3 regions of the Rothia sp. SD9660Na genome follow, and region 3 is predicted to be linked to each of the others. Evidence: riboswitches for the same ligand, from Rfam matches in the RefSeq annotation. Region 3 holds a riboswitch; each other region holds the start of a gene.

Region 1 (4,543 bases), 330 kb from region 3:
ATGGTTGCGGGAGAACTTCACGGACTCAAGGCGGACGTCCTCGCGGTGGGGCACCAGGGGAATCCAGCTGGCCTTGAAATCGGCAAAGGGCACGTACTCTTCCCGCAGGGGAGCCAGTACGATTTCACCGTTGGGGGCCTCGTGGTTATGGCCGATGACCAGATAGCCGGTGCCCTCCACGTCGATGATATCGGTGGAGTACTCGATACCGGCGTTCCGCTTCATAATGAGGGTGGGCTCTAGCTGGCCCAGCTCGTGGATATTGATAATGCGGGTCTCTGAGTACTCAGAGTTGGATGAGGTAATGACTACGTGGGTACGGGAGGACGACATGCCAGCACCCAACCAGAGGCCGTTATCGTCCTCGCGGTAGAGGGCAAAATCTTCAGAGGCGCTGGTGCCAATGGCGTGGGCACGCACTTCGTAGGGGCGCCAGGACTCATCGGCCACCGAATAAATCAGGTGCTTGGCTCCAGAGGCAAAGAAGGCCCCTGCAAAGACGTCCTCAATTTTCTCTTCCAGAATCTCTCCGGTATCGAGGTTCTTGAAGTACTGGGTGTAGCGCTCATCGCCTGAATCGTCCACACCGAAGGTCAGCAAGGAACCGTCGCGGGTGACCTGGAAGGATCCCAGGGAGAAAAAGGCCATATCGCGGGCAAATTCGTTGCAGTCCAGCACCACCTGCTCACCGTCGAGCGGTTCACCGGGACGGACGACCGGCGGCTGGTAGCGCTCTTCAACGCTACCCTCGGTCAGGGCAGGGACGCGGCACATGACCGGGTACTGCTCACCGGCAACCGTGCGATTAAAGTACCACCAGGCCCCGCGGCGCGAGGGCACAGACATATCGGTGAGCTGGGTACGGCCCTTAATCTCTTCAAAAATAGCGTCCCGAAGGGGCTGTTGATCTTCTGTGACCGCCTCGGTAAAGGCGTTCTCAGCGCGTAGATGCTCTAGAACCTCGGCGCTTTCCTTATCGCGCAACCACTCGTAGTGATCAACAAAAGTATCACCGTGATGGGTGCGCGCAAGGGGCACGCGCTTGGCAAGAGGAGGAGTCAGAGACATCATCAGCCCTTTCGTAAAAACTCGCTTCCCACCATTCTAAATGACGCTCACAGAACGTAACGTACGCAATACAAGGACACATGCTGAAACTTTAGAGCCCTTTCTTGACGCTCCCCGGGTGAGCCAGCCAGACTAGAAACAGGTCAAGAGAACCAGCGCTAAGCCCCAGCTCGCTGGTCGGCAACCCTCCACTCGCGGTGGGGTGCCCTGGGTGAAGACCGGGCGTACCCACCGAGAACCAGGTACGCAAGCGCGGGACCGATGTGCCTCTATCTTCTGCGAGGGCATCAGATTCTTTTCCTCCTGACCCGGGCGGAAGATACGGCATGCGGCCCGTTTCAACTGAACACTGAAACAACGATCTCCCTAGGAGTAACCGCATGACCACCGAGAACACCGTTCCCACCCCCTCCAACCCCACCGGCTGGAAGTTCGAAACCCAGCAGATTCACGCTGGCCAGGAACCTGACCCGGCAACCGGCGCTCGCGCCCTGCCCATCTACCAGACCACGTCCTTTGTCTTCAAGGACTCCGCCCAGGCAGCAGGCCGCTTCGCCCTCTCAGAGCTGGGCCCCATCTACTCCCGTATCAACAACCCCACCCAGGAAGCCGTTGAAAACCGTATCGCTGCCCTCGAAGGTGGCGTCGGGGCCCTGTTGCTCGCCAGCGGCCAGGCAGCCTCAACCTTCGCAATCCTGAACATCGCCGGGGCCGGGGACCACATCGTTGCCTCCCCTTCCCTCTACGGCGGCAGCTTCAACCTGCTCAAGTACACCCTCAAGAACCTCGGCATCGAAACCACCTTCGTTGACGACCCTGCCGACCCCGAGTCCTGGCGAGCAGCAGCCCGCGAGAACACCAAGGCCTTCTACGCAGAAACCCTGCCCAACCCTCGCGGCGATGTGCTTGATATTGAGGCTGTTTCGACCGTGGCCCACGAGGTTGGGGTGCCGCTCATCGTCGATAACACCATTGCCACCCCCTACCTGCTCAACCCCATCAAGTATGGCGCTGACGTGGTCATCCACTCAGCCACCAAGTACCTGGGCGGCCACGGCACCTCGGTCGGCGGCGTTATCGTCGACTCCGGTAACTTCGACTATGGCGCCTACCCCGAGAAGTACCCCCTCTTCAACCAGCCCGACGAAAGCTACCACGGCCTGGTCTATGCCCGCGATCTCGGTGCAGATGGGGCTTTTGGGGTCAACCTCTCCTACATCCTTAAAGCCCGGGTCTCTCTGCTGCGCGACCTCGGCTCATCCATCTCACCGACCAACGCCTTCAATATTGCCATCGGTCTTGAGACCCTCTCCCTGCGCGTCGAGCGCCACGTAGAGAATGCCCTCAAGGTTGCCCAGTTCCTCAAGGACCATCCCCAGGTCGAATCTGTCACCTACTCCGGCCTGCCTGATTCCCCCTACTACGACCTGGCCCAAAAGTACCTGCCCAAGGGGGCTGGCGCCGTCCTCGGCTTCACCCTCAAGGACGCCGACGCCGCAACCGCCCAGAAGTTCGTGGACTCCCTCTCCTTGCACTCCCTGCTGGTCAATATTGGCGATGTGCGTTCACTTGCTGTCCACCCGGCCTCCACCACCCACAGCCAGTCCACCACCGAAGAGCTTGAAGCCATCGGTATCAGCCCAGCCTTCATCCGCCTCTCGGTAGGGATCGAGCACATCGATGACATTCTCGCCGACCTCGACCTCGGCTTTGCCGCTATCCGCTAAGGAAAGGTAGCTCAATGACGACAGCACGTCCCGCTGACAGTGCCCCCCATCGCACCGACGGCGTCCTCACCCACGCCTCTATCGGTGACCTGACCCTCGAATCAGGGGTAGTACTACCCGACATCACCATCGGGTACGAAACCTGGGGCACCCTCAACGAGGCGGGCGACAACGCCATCCTGATCCTGCACGCCCTGACCGGCGACACCCACGTCTCGGCAGGGCGAGTAGGGGCGGACGCCAGTGAGCAGGACCGCGAAGCCGCTGAAGCCGCCGGCTGGTGGCCCACCGCAGTTGGCCCCGGCCGCGTCATCGACACCGACAAATACTTCGTCATCTCACCCAATATACTCGGTGGCTGCTACGGCTCCACCGGCCCCGCCTCACCAGCCCCCGCCAGCATCGACCCCGACCGTAGGCCCTGGGGATCCTGCTTCCCCCTGGTTACCATCCGCGACGGCGTCCACGCCGAAAAGCGCCTACTCGACCAGCTGGGCGTCACCTCCCTCCACCACGTTATCGGTGGCTCCCTGGGAGGCGCCCGCGCCGCAGAATGGGCCGTCACCTACCCCGACCTCGTCCGCTCCTGCGCCGTCATCGCCTCCGGCCCCGCAGCTACCGCCGAACAGATCGCCTGGGGCCACATGCAAAACCTGGCCATCCGGCAGGATCCAGCCTTCGCAGGCGGCGACTACTACCCCGGCCGCGGCCCCGTCACCGGCCTGGCTCTGGCCCGCCGCATCGCCCACACCACCTACCGCTCAGCTGCCGAACTTCACTTCCGCTTCGGCCGTGACGCCCAGGACGGCCACAAGGTCCTGCACCCTATCAGCGCTGAACGCGGCCGCTACCAGGTTGAAAACTACCTGGACCACCACGGCACCAAACTTACCAACCGCTTCGACGCTAACTCCTACCTGGCTATCAACGAAGCCCTGCTCTCCCACGACCTCGGGCGGGGCCGCGGCGGTCTTGAAAAGGCACTGGCCCGCACCGTCTGCAATTGGACCATCGCCTACGTGGACTCCGACCGACTCTTCTTCCCCTCCGACTCCCAGATCCTCGCAGCAGCCCTACCCAACCCCGTAGAACCTGCCGTGATTCATTCACCTTGCGGCCACGACGGCTTCCTCATCGAACACCACCAGCTCGAACGCATACTTGCCACCAGCATCGAAACCCGGGACGCCGCCGACGAAGCACAACCGCGGGGGCGCAAACACCTATGGTCAGTGGTCTAAAGTCGGCTCAGCCGGTGGTAAGTTGGGGGTTATGAACCAGTACCTTGTTGAATATTCCAAGGCAGAACCTTTTCGCCGGGGCACCCACCTGGTCGTCCTCCTACACGGCTATGGCTCCCACGAGCGTGACCTGCTGGGGCTCACTCCCTACCTGCCCAGCGAGAAGGTGACCTACGCGTCCGTCCGCGCGCCCCAGCCCGTTGGCTACCAGCTACCGGCCGATGCCGACTCCGCCTACGTTGAAGGCCCCGCCATGGGTTACCAGTGGTGGCCCCTCAACCAGCAGCTTGAAACCGTAGGCTTCACCGCAATCGAACTAGCCGTGGACTACCTGCTGGGCTGGCTCGAACCCATCGCCGCCGACTACAACAGCGTGACCCTGCTGGGCTTCTCCCAGGGCATGGCCCTTGCCACCTCGGTAGCCCGTACCCGCCCCGATCTCATCAAGGCTGTGGTAGGGCTCTCCGGCTACGCCGTGGCCGGTGGGGAACACTACTTCAAGGACGC
Region 2 (4,543 bases), 170 kb from region 3:
CTCTTTGAGCACCCGGTACTCGTGGGCAGTATCGCGCACATCGGCCCGGTCTTCGCCGGGGTAGCCCAGAGCATCGAGCCTGAGAAAATCGCTGTCATCGCCGGTGGGGTTGACGGGGTACTCCCAGTGCCAGGCGGTGTGGGCGGTGAAGGGCGGGCCCGGCTCGTCAAAGGCAATGCTCAGCACCAGGGTGGGCATACGGACGGCCGGTAGCTCCAGCTCTTCGCTGCTCGTTGAGATGGGCAGCGCCCGGGTGAGGGCGGGGTAGTAGTCGGCAAAAAAGGCGGGGACGTCGGCGGCCGGCACGGTCACCTGTTCCCCGGATATCAGGGATTCGGCAACTGCATCCAGCGGCTTAGCTAGAGGAATGAGCACCAGCTCGGAGTCGGCGGTGAGCCAGGAGGGGCGGTCCGCGGGCGCTACGTCCTCAGCCTGGGCAAGAGCCGAAGGCAGGGTGGAGTCCCAGCGGGCTGCCGCTGCCGCTTTCACGTAGGTCTCCTGGGCCGCCCCACCCAGGGCGATAAAGCCCTGCCGGTTATTGCCCAGCTTATGGGTAAAACTAGCAGGCAGGGTGTACGCTCCCCAGCGGAGCAGGGGAGTCAGGCGCAGGGCATCGGCGGACGCCCCCCGCTCAGGGACCGGTTCAAGGGCCAGCTCAACCTGGGGTGCGCTTGCGATAGTCAGACCGGTTTCTTTGCCGTCCAAGAGGATGGTCAAGCCCACCTCATCGGCAGATTCCAGCAACTGCCAGAGCAGTGAGGAATCCACATTTGAGACAGAAGCCCAATCGCGGTGTGAGGAGTAGATGGACTGGGACCCGCGAATAACCGCATAAAACTCATTGAACCAGGCGGCGTGCTCGGGGAGCAGGCCGGTGCCAGCAGACCCGGCGGCAGAGCCCGAAAACTTCTCCCAGCTCAAACCGCCCTTGATCCACTTGCCGCGGGCCCCCATCATGAGGGGCCGGGCCTCCAACGAGATACGAGGAGCCCCACTATTCTTGGTCCAGCCGTACTTACCGGGAACTACCAGGCGCACATCAAGAGCGCCGGTTACCCGGTGGTTGCGGCTATCGTAGCTGGGGCGGGCAGCAAGAGAATGAGCCAGGGAGCGCTGCCAAGCCGGCAGGGACTGCCCGACCCGGGCACCTGCGTCTGGCTGGCCGTCCTCACCGGTTTGCCCGTTCTTGTACTCCTTCAGCAAATCTGCTGCCCGCTGCAGACCCATGGTGTCGGCCAGCTGCAAGATTTCCTGCACCTTCTCATTAGCGCCACCGGGCTGGTCTGCGCCGGGTGCCGGGCGGTTCTCCCTGGTCTTCCAGGTGCTTGAGGATGCCGTCATGGCCCGCTTGGCCTTGGCCGTGCGGTCGATGGCGGTCAGCATCAGTGCCACCGCGTGCTTACAGTTGTGGGCCACCGGGCAGGAGCAGGTCGAGGAAAAAGCGTAGGAGCCAGCGGCAACCTCGGAGGGGAAAGCCACCCGCGCGGTGTAGGGGGCAGAACCAGAGCCAGCCACCTGCCCTTCCAGCACCCGGGCCTGCTCATCATAGGTGTATCGGATGACGTTGCCTTCCCGCATGTACCTCTGCCCCCGCGTGTAGGCACGAGAGCCCACCTGCCGAATAATGGCGGGGGCTGTCACCGGGATTTCAGGGAAAGAAGTAGACACAGGCGCACCTTCACAACAGAGCAAATACCTAGTCTTCTAGCGTATCGCACCGCCTTACCCACAGCGCCCACGGGCTGGTTCATCACAGTAAGAAAAATTTCTGAGAACGGTGTTTACAGAAGCGCTGAGAGCGGGTTATGCTTTTACCAGCTTCAAGAGATTCAACTGTCAAGCTCCGACTTTGGTTGAACGCCAACCCCATGTTCACGGGTGGCTCGGATGACGAAGCGGTCTGCATCGCGCATTTCGGCGCTGTTTGGTGCAGGCAAGAGCAAGTTTCGAAAGGAATGCGCACTTTACGCGCAACGACGGCATGTCAAACGCTCGACCTCACGCCCACCGTCCTCACATCACCGTTCAGAAGAACATCTCTGCTGCCTCTGTACCCGCCCGCGGCGGCTACACCGCAATGAGCATCCAGGACTACACCCGCATCTCCAACGAGCGCAGCGAATTCCTCAACTTCCTGCTGGCCCCCAACCCCAGCGGTATCCCTGCAACTGAGTACGGTGTTCTGAAAGCTGCATGAGCCAGGTAGGTCTGCTTCTCGATTCCGATGTCCTTGCCGAGATTCGCAAGGCCACCCCGCACCCGCAGGTAGTGAACTGCCTACGCCGCCGCTCCTACCGCACCATGTACATCTCGGTACTCAGCCTTGGTGAACTCAAGGGGCTTTACCCCTACCCAGAAACCGAACGCTGGCTCGCTGAGCTCATGGACCGCTTCGACTCTCACGTGCTAGAAGTCGATGCGAAGGTATCACTGGAGTGGGCCGGACGCCACGCCGAGAAGCATCTTCACCTGGTGGGTGGGCAGCGCCCCGCCCCCCTCGCCACAGCGGCCCTTGAGGGCCTGATGGCTGCCACCGCCACCGTCCATCAGCTTGAGATTATTTCGAGCAAGGCCGAGATTTATAAGTCCTGGGGCGTCCCGGCGGTGGATCCCTGGGAAGACTAGAGCCTGCAATATAGGTTCCACAGGCTCACGCTGGATGGAGCCCAGCAGCTTCGCTGTGAGCCTGCAAAACCTTTAGTAATCTCGCGTTCTCGCTATTGCGGCTGCCACCAGCCGGCGGGGTAGCACCCGTGCGGCTGCGACCGTTAGTTTGTAGGGTAAGGACGGCACACAGATCGGCTTACCTGCCGTGACCGCAGCGATACCTTCGGCAACGACCCGCTGGGGGCTCAGCCATAAAAAGTCCGGTAGGCGGGGCTCGCCCTGGCCCATGGCGTCGTGGAATTCCGACCGGGTTAGGCCCGGGCATAGGGCCGTCACGTGGATACCCCGGCCCGAATACTGCAGGTGGGCCGATTCTGAGGCCACCACCAGGAAACGTTTAACTGCCGAGTAGGTGCCGCCGGGGGTAAAGGCTGCCACCGAGGCAACGTTAATAATGCGGCCCCGCCCGCGCGGCAGCATGGTAAGAATCGCCGTGTGCATGAGCTGGAGCGGGACCCTAGCCAACACGTCGACCTGGTCTAAGTGGCGCTCTACGGGCGCGGCATCAAAGCTCTTGCCAAGCCCGAAACCCGCGTTATTGACCAGTATCTCCACGGGGCGCTCAACCTGCTGTAGGCGCTCAACCAGGCGGGCGACATCCTGCTCCACCAGCAAATCGGCAGGGATTACCTCAACATCTACCGCGAACCTGCTGCGCAGCTGGGCTGCTAGTTCTTCTAGAGCCTCGGCCCGCCGGGCAGTGAGTACCAGGTTGTACCCGGCTGCTGCATACTGGCGGGCAAACTCGGCCCCGATACCTGCTGAAGCGCCGGTAACCATCACATACGAAGTTTCACTGCTCATAGCTCCCATTCTACCGCCGGGGCGAGATGGGCCGGTTATCTTCACCGCACTCTTACCTCGCACGCCAGCGTCATCAGGCACACAACAGAGAAACATGACATGATGAAAGACGATGAATACCACCGCTCACCCCAAACGTTCCCTCCCTATGCCCCTGTGGCTGCAGGGCTCAGTTGAACTTGCCCTCGTGGCGCTGGCCTCTTACCTCACCGTCGTCCTGCTCCTGGTGGCGGTCTGGTACACCAACGGCTTCAGCAGCAGCGGTACCCTAGCCGGTGCTGTCTCTGCGGCCGGGCACCTGTGGTTGCTGGTTCACGGAGTGCCCCTGAACATGAACATTCCCGAGCAGGGGGTCTTCTCAGCGGTGACCGGAACTATGAGCCTGGTGCCTCTGGGTCTCACCCTGATTCCCCTGGCCCTCTGCTATCGCTCCGGCCGCCGCCTGGCCCGCGCTAGCTACGAGGGTCAGTTCTGGCAGCCCCTGGTCGGCGGTCTTCTCGCCTACGCCCTGGTGGGTGCCGGGGTGAGCCTGCTATCCACCAACGACTTCTTCTCCACCTCACCTGTCTTCACGGCTCTGGTACCCCTCTGGGTAGCTGCCCTGGGCATCATCTTGGGCGGGTATGCTGAATCGCGCTCACTGGCAGCCATGATTGGTGTGAATGCGGCCGACTGGGTCAAGAAATTCAGCCAGTATTCCCGCTGGGCAGGCTCCTACGTCTGGGCTCTGCTGCGGGCAGCCCTGGTGGGCGTGCTGGCCTTTGTGGCCGGTGGCGCCCTGTTACTGGTCGTCACCCTCTTCTGGCACTGGGACGACGTCGTCTCTCTTTATCAGACCCTGCACGCTGGTGCCGTCGGCGGCCTAGCCCTGACCCTGCTGCAGCTGGGTTTGCTCGTGAACCTGGTGGTCTACTCCATGGCGTGGAGCTCCGGTGCGGGCTTTGCCCTGGGCGCCGGCACCTCCGTTGACCTGACCGGCACCAACGTTGGGGTCATGCCCTCCCTGCCGGTGCTGGGGGCGCTGCCGCACGCGTCCGAGCCCTGGGGCTACCTGGCCCTTACCGTGCCCCTA
Region 3 (4,543 bases):
CCAGTGCTGTAGGTAGCCAAAAGCTTCATCTGCGCGTTCAAAGAACATGCAGATGAAGCTTTCGGTTACATTCGAGGACGGGGCGTGCCTGAACTTCAGCCCGGCGCGTCCGCCCGCCCTTTCTTCTAGTTGCTGGGGAACCGGGCCTTGACCCAGCGTTCGAACACACCCAGCAGGGCGTTGGTGATTTTACCCAGGATAGCCAGCAGGACGATGGCCAGCAGTAGGCGGTCGGTGCGGCCGTTGTTCTGGGAGTCGGTGAGCAGGAAGCCCAGGCCCATCGAAGCACCGAGCAGTTCGGCGGCGACCAGGAAGAGCCATGCCTGCGCCAGGGCCAGCCTCAGACCCGAGACCACAGCGGGCAGAACGGCAGGTAGCTGCACGGTGGTAAAGAGGTTGATACCGCGGACGCCGAAGGTTCGGGCAGCCTCAACCAGCTTGGGGTCCACGTGGGCTAGAGCCGCCGAAACCGTGGTATAGACCGGGAAGAAGGCACCGATAGCGATGAGGGCGACTTTGGAGTTCTCACCAATACCGATCCAGAGCAACAGCAGGGGCACCCAGGCTAGCGACGGTACAGCGCGCAGGGCCCCGATGGTGGGAGCGGCGAGCACCTGGGCCCAGCGGGAGAGCCCTACCCAGGCTCCGAGCACCAGCCCGAGGATAGCCCCGATGCTGAAGCCCAGAACCACGCGCTGGGTCGAAATAGCAACGTGCAGGCCGAGCTGATCGCGTCCTGCCAGATCAAGGGCGGCAGCAACCACCTTCGAGGGGGCAGGCAGCTGCACCGCACTAAAGACCCCGGCGGTGCTCAGGTACTGCCAGAGCGCCAGAAGAACCAAGGGAAGCAGGGCACCGAGCCAGGGTACCCAGCGGCGGGTGAGCAGGGGTCGGCGGGGTACCTTCGCGGACGCCGGTGTTTCGGTGCGCGCCAGGCGGCGGTGGGTTGCCGGTTGGGTGGTGAGAGCAGGGGTAACTGACATGATTACTCAGCCACCAGGGTTGAAACGCGGGCGGGGTCGGCCTTCTGGGCAAAGGTGTCGTTGACGATGCTGCCCAGGGCGGTGTCTACTTCGCCCTGTGAGGCAACATCGCCGGATTCAACCAGGTAGGGGCCGACCTTTTCAAGCACGGCGAGCTGCTTGTCGCCGGGTACGTTATCGATGTCAAGGTAGGTGCGGTCCCAGACAACCTGGGCGGTTTCAAGCTCAATTCCGGAGCCGTCCGCCAGGATCTGTACGGCCTCTTGCTCGTTGGCGAGTGCCCAGTCGCGGGCGTATTCGTAGATATCAACGATGGCCTGGGCGGCTTCGGGGTCGCTCTCGATGAACTCCTCGGTGGCGTTCAAGAAGCCGTAGGTGTTGAAGTCAACGTTGCGGTAGAAGAGGGTGTTGCCGTCCTCAATTTCGGCGCTGGCCATGATAGGGTCAAGGCCGCTCCAGGCGTCTACGGTGCCCTGGTTGAGGGCGGTGCGGCCGTCGGCGTGCTGGAGCTGCTCGATGGTGACCTCATCGGGCGATACACCTGCTTCTTCAAGAGCTTGGAGCAGGAAGAAGTAGGGGTCGGTGCCCTTGGTGACGGCTACCTTTTTACCGGCCAGGTCTTTCACCGATGAGATACCGGTGTCGGTGCGGGTCACCAGAGCGGACCACTCGGGCTGGGAGTAGAGATCAATCACCTGAATGGGGGAGCCGTTGGAACGAGCCAGCAGGGCAGCTGAGCCCGCGGTGGAACCCACATCAATGGCGCCAGAACGCAGAGCCTCATTCGCCTTATTTGATCCAGCGGACTGTACCCACTCGACGTCCTTACTCTGCTCTTCCAGGGCGGTCTCAAGCCACCCCTTTTCCTTGATAATCAGGGAGAGTGGGTTGTAGGTGGCGTAGTCGATGGTGACGGTGGTGTTGCCCGCTGCGGCAGAAGTGTCGGCGGTAGAAGCGTTTTCCCCTGCTAGGCACCCGGTCAGTAGTAGGGTGCCGGTTGCGAGCAGGGCAGAGGTAGTGGTGAGACGAGAAATGAGTGACATGTGTGTTCCTAGTGTTCTTCAACGCCGAGTTCGGCCAAAAGTTCTTTACGCAGGGTGGCAAGCGCCGGGTTGCCGCGGTCGCGCGGGCGGTGATCGGGCACCTCAACAATGCGGGCAATCGTCGCGGGCGCGGCGGGGTCCGGCTTACCCAGCACAATCACCCGGTCTGAGAGGTAGAGTGCTTCTTCCACGTCGTGGGTGACCAGCAGGACGGTGGCCGGGTCGTGGGCATGAATATCGAGCAGCAGGTCCTGCATGTTGATGCGAGTCAGGGCATCGAGAGCGCCGAAGGGCTCATCGAGCAGAAGGATGCCGGGGTTCCGTGCCAGTGCCCGGGCCAGGGATGCGCGCTGAGCCATGCCACCGGAAATCTCACGGGGGCGGTGCTGGGCGTAGTCTGCCAACCCCACAACGTCCAGAAGGCGGGCAACCTGCTCGCGGGCAACGTCCTTGGGGGTGCCCTTGGGCAGACCCAGCGCCACGTTCTTCTCAACGGTGCGCCAGGGCAGTAGGCGCGGTTCCTGGAAGCCGATAGCTACACGGGAATCGAGACCCCGTACCGGGCTACCGTCGATGGTAACGGTACCGGCGGTCGCAGCCCCCAGACCGGCAGCAGCCCGCAGCAGGGTTGATTTGCCGCAGCCCGAGGAACCAATAATCGAGATAATCTCACCCGGGTAGGCGGTAAAAGAAACGTTTTTAAGGACGGTGCGGGTCTCCCCGCGCTCGCCGATGAAGGTCTTGCCGACGGCATTGAAGTCGATTTCGCAGGCGGTGAGGGTGGTGGGGGTGCCTTCTAGCGTGGGTGCGCTCATGCTTTCTCCATCGTCTCTTGGCGTTAGCACCGACCCCTGGGGTAGGGAGGTTGCTGCGACGTCGTGGAGCCAAGTCTCTCGGTCGCTCTGGATGGTTAACGCTTTCAACGCTAGGGGCGTTTGGTGGAACTGGGCAAGAGTATGACGCGGTATTTCGGCCGGTTACGAGTGTGACGCTGTGGGTTGATCTGACCGGAACCCGCAGACGTCCGTAACAGAGCTCAACACGCGCCACAATGTGAAACGTAGCCCGAGATGCTTGCACCTGGGCGGGCTGGGCGGGCTACACTAAATCTCAAGATCAAGAGTCCCAACGTCAAGCTCTGGCTAGTTGGGCGGCAACCCTCTCCCGTAGCGGGGTGCCCCAGATGAGGATCAGGCAGTAATGCAAGTACGGCGCAACCAGGCGCCACCTCCGCGAAGGCTCGGCGCCTTTTACTTTGGGTAAGGACGCCAGTGGCAGCACGGGCGCGGAGGGCCAAGCACCACCTGTGAAAGGGCCCGGTTCATGACCGAGAAGAAGCGCATCGTCGTCAACGCCTTCGATATGACCACCACCAGCCACCAGAGCTTTGGCCTGTGGCGTCACCCCCGCAACCGCGCGGATGAGTACAACACCATCAAGTACTGGACCGACCTGGCTAAGGTCTGCGAGAAGGGCCTCTTTGATGCGGTCTTCATTGCGGATGTGGTCGGTGTTTACGATGTCTACAAGGATTCAGTAGCTCCCGTGCTGAAGGACGGCGCCCAGGTTCCTGTGGGTGACCCCTTCCTGCAGATTTCTGCTATGGCTGCTGTCACCGAGCACCTGGGCTTTGGCGTTACCGCTGCCGTGACCTACAACCAGCCCTACACCCTGGCCCGCTCCTACTCCACCCTGGATCATCTGACCGGTGGCCGCGTGGGCTTCAACGTGGTGACCTCCTACCTGCAGTCTGCTGCTGAGAACCAGGGTCTGCCCGGTCAGATTGAGCACGATGAGCGGTACGAGATTGCCGAAGAGTTCCTCGACGTCTGCTACAAGCTGTGGGAAGGCTCCTGGGAGGACGGCTCTGTGCCCCGCGACCGTGAAAACGGTATCTTCGCTGACCCCTCTAAGGTTCACCCTATCCTGCACAAGGGCAAGTACTTCCAGGTACCCGGCATCGCCCTGACCGAGCCTTCACCCCAGCGCACCCCGGTGATTTTCCAGGCCGGTGCGTCCTCCCGCGGCCAGGCTTTCTCAGGCCAGCACGCCGAGGCTATCTTCATCACCGCCCTGCGCCCCCACCTGACTAAGGTGCTGACCGAGCGCATCCGCAACGAGGCTGAAAAGGCCGGCCGCAAGCGTGATGACGTGAAGATTCTGGCTATGCTCTCCGTTGTTGTGGACGAGACCGACGAGAAGGCTCAGGCCAAGTACGCCGAGTACCTCAAGTACCAGAACGTTGAGGCATCCCAGGGCATCATCGGCGGCTGGAGCGGTCTTGACCTGGATCAGTTCGATGAGGACGAGGCCCTTAAGTACGTTGAGACCGAGTCGATCCAGTCCTTCCTGACCCCCTTCACCCTGCAGGATAAGGAGAAGGAGTGGACCCGCAAGGACATCGCCGAGCACTGCGCCACCGGTGGCATGGGTGCGGTTCTGGTGGGTTCACCCCAGACCGTTGCCGATGAGCTGGAGAAGTGGATTGATGAGGGCGGCCTGGACGGCATTAACCTT

What was found. Region 3 has a riboswitch for S-adenosylmethionine ahead of QM007_RS10055 (ABC transporter ATP-binding protein). Riboswitches for the same ligand answer to the same signal wherever they lie in the genome.
Region 1: another riboswitch for S-adenosylmethionine. It lies ahead of QM007_RS08585 (O-acetylhomoserine aminocarboxypropyltransferase/cysteine synthase family protein); the one in region 3 lies ahead of QM007_RS10055 (ABC transporter ATP-binding protein).
Region 2: another riboswitch for S-adenosylmethionine. It lies ahead of QM007_RS09305 (nuclease PIN); the one in region 3 lies ahead of QM007_RS10055 (ABC transporter ATP-binding protein).

The regions. Positions count from the first base shown of each region.
Region 1 covers NZ_CP125946.1:1,817,190-1,821,732, reverse strand. Annotated here, with positions in the region: gene QM007_RS08590 (S9 family peptidase) at 1-1,071, opposite strand, end outside; SAM riboswitch class IV at 1,210-1,327, shown strand; gene QM007_RS08585 (O-acetylhomoserine aminocarboxypropyltransferase/cysteine synthase family protein) at 1,449-2,795, shown strand; gene metX (homoserine O-acetyltransferase MetX) at 2,810-4,036, shown strand; gene QM007_RS08575 (alpha/beta hydrolase) at 4,068-4,543, shown strand, end outside.
Region 2 covers NZ_CP125946.1:1,976,614-1,981,156, reverse strand. Annotated here, with positions in the region: gene QM007_RS09310 (DEAD/DEAH box helicase) at 1-1,668, opposite strand, end outside; SAM riboswitch class IV at 1,819-1,946, shown strand; gene QM007_RS09305 (nuclease PIN) at 1,982-2,197, shown strand; gene QM007_RS09300 (PIN domain-containing protein) at 2,194-2,625, shown strand; gene QM007_RS09295 (SDR family NAD(P)-dependent oxidoreductase) at 2,698-3,471, opposite strand; gene QM007_RS09290 (cell division protein PerM) at 3,584-4,543, shown strand, end outside.
Region 3 covers NZ_CP125946.1:2,150,196-2,154,738, reverse strand. Annotated here, with positions in the region: gene QM007_RS10065 (ABC transporter permease) at 126-983, opposite strand; gene QM007_RS10060 (aliphatic sulfonate ABC transporter substrate-binding protein) at 986-2,026, opposite strand; gene QM007_RS10055 (ABC transporter ATP-binding protein) at 2,035-2,841, opposite strand; SAM riboswitch class I at 2,846-2,939, opposite strand; SAM riboswitch class IV at 3,141-3,241, shown strand; gene QM007_RS10050 (LLM class flavin-dependent oxidoreductase) at 3,350-4,543, shown strand, end outside.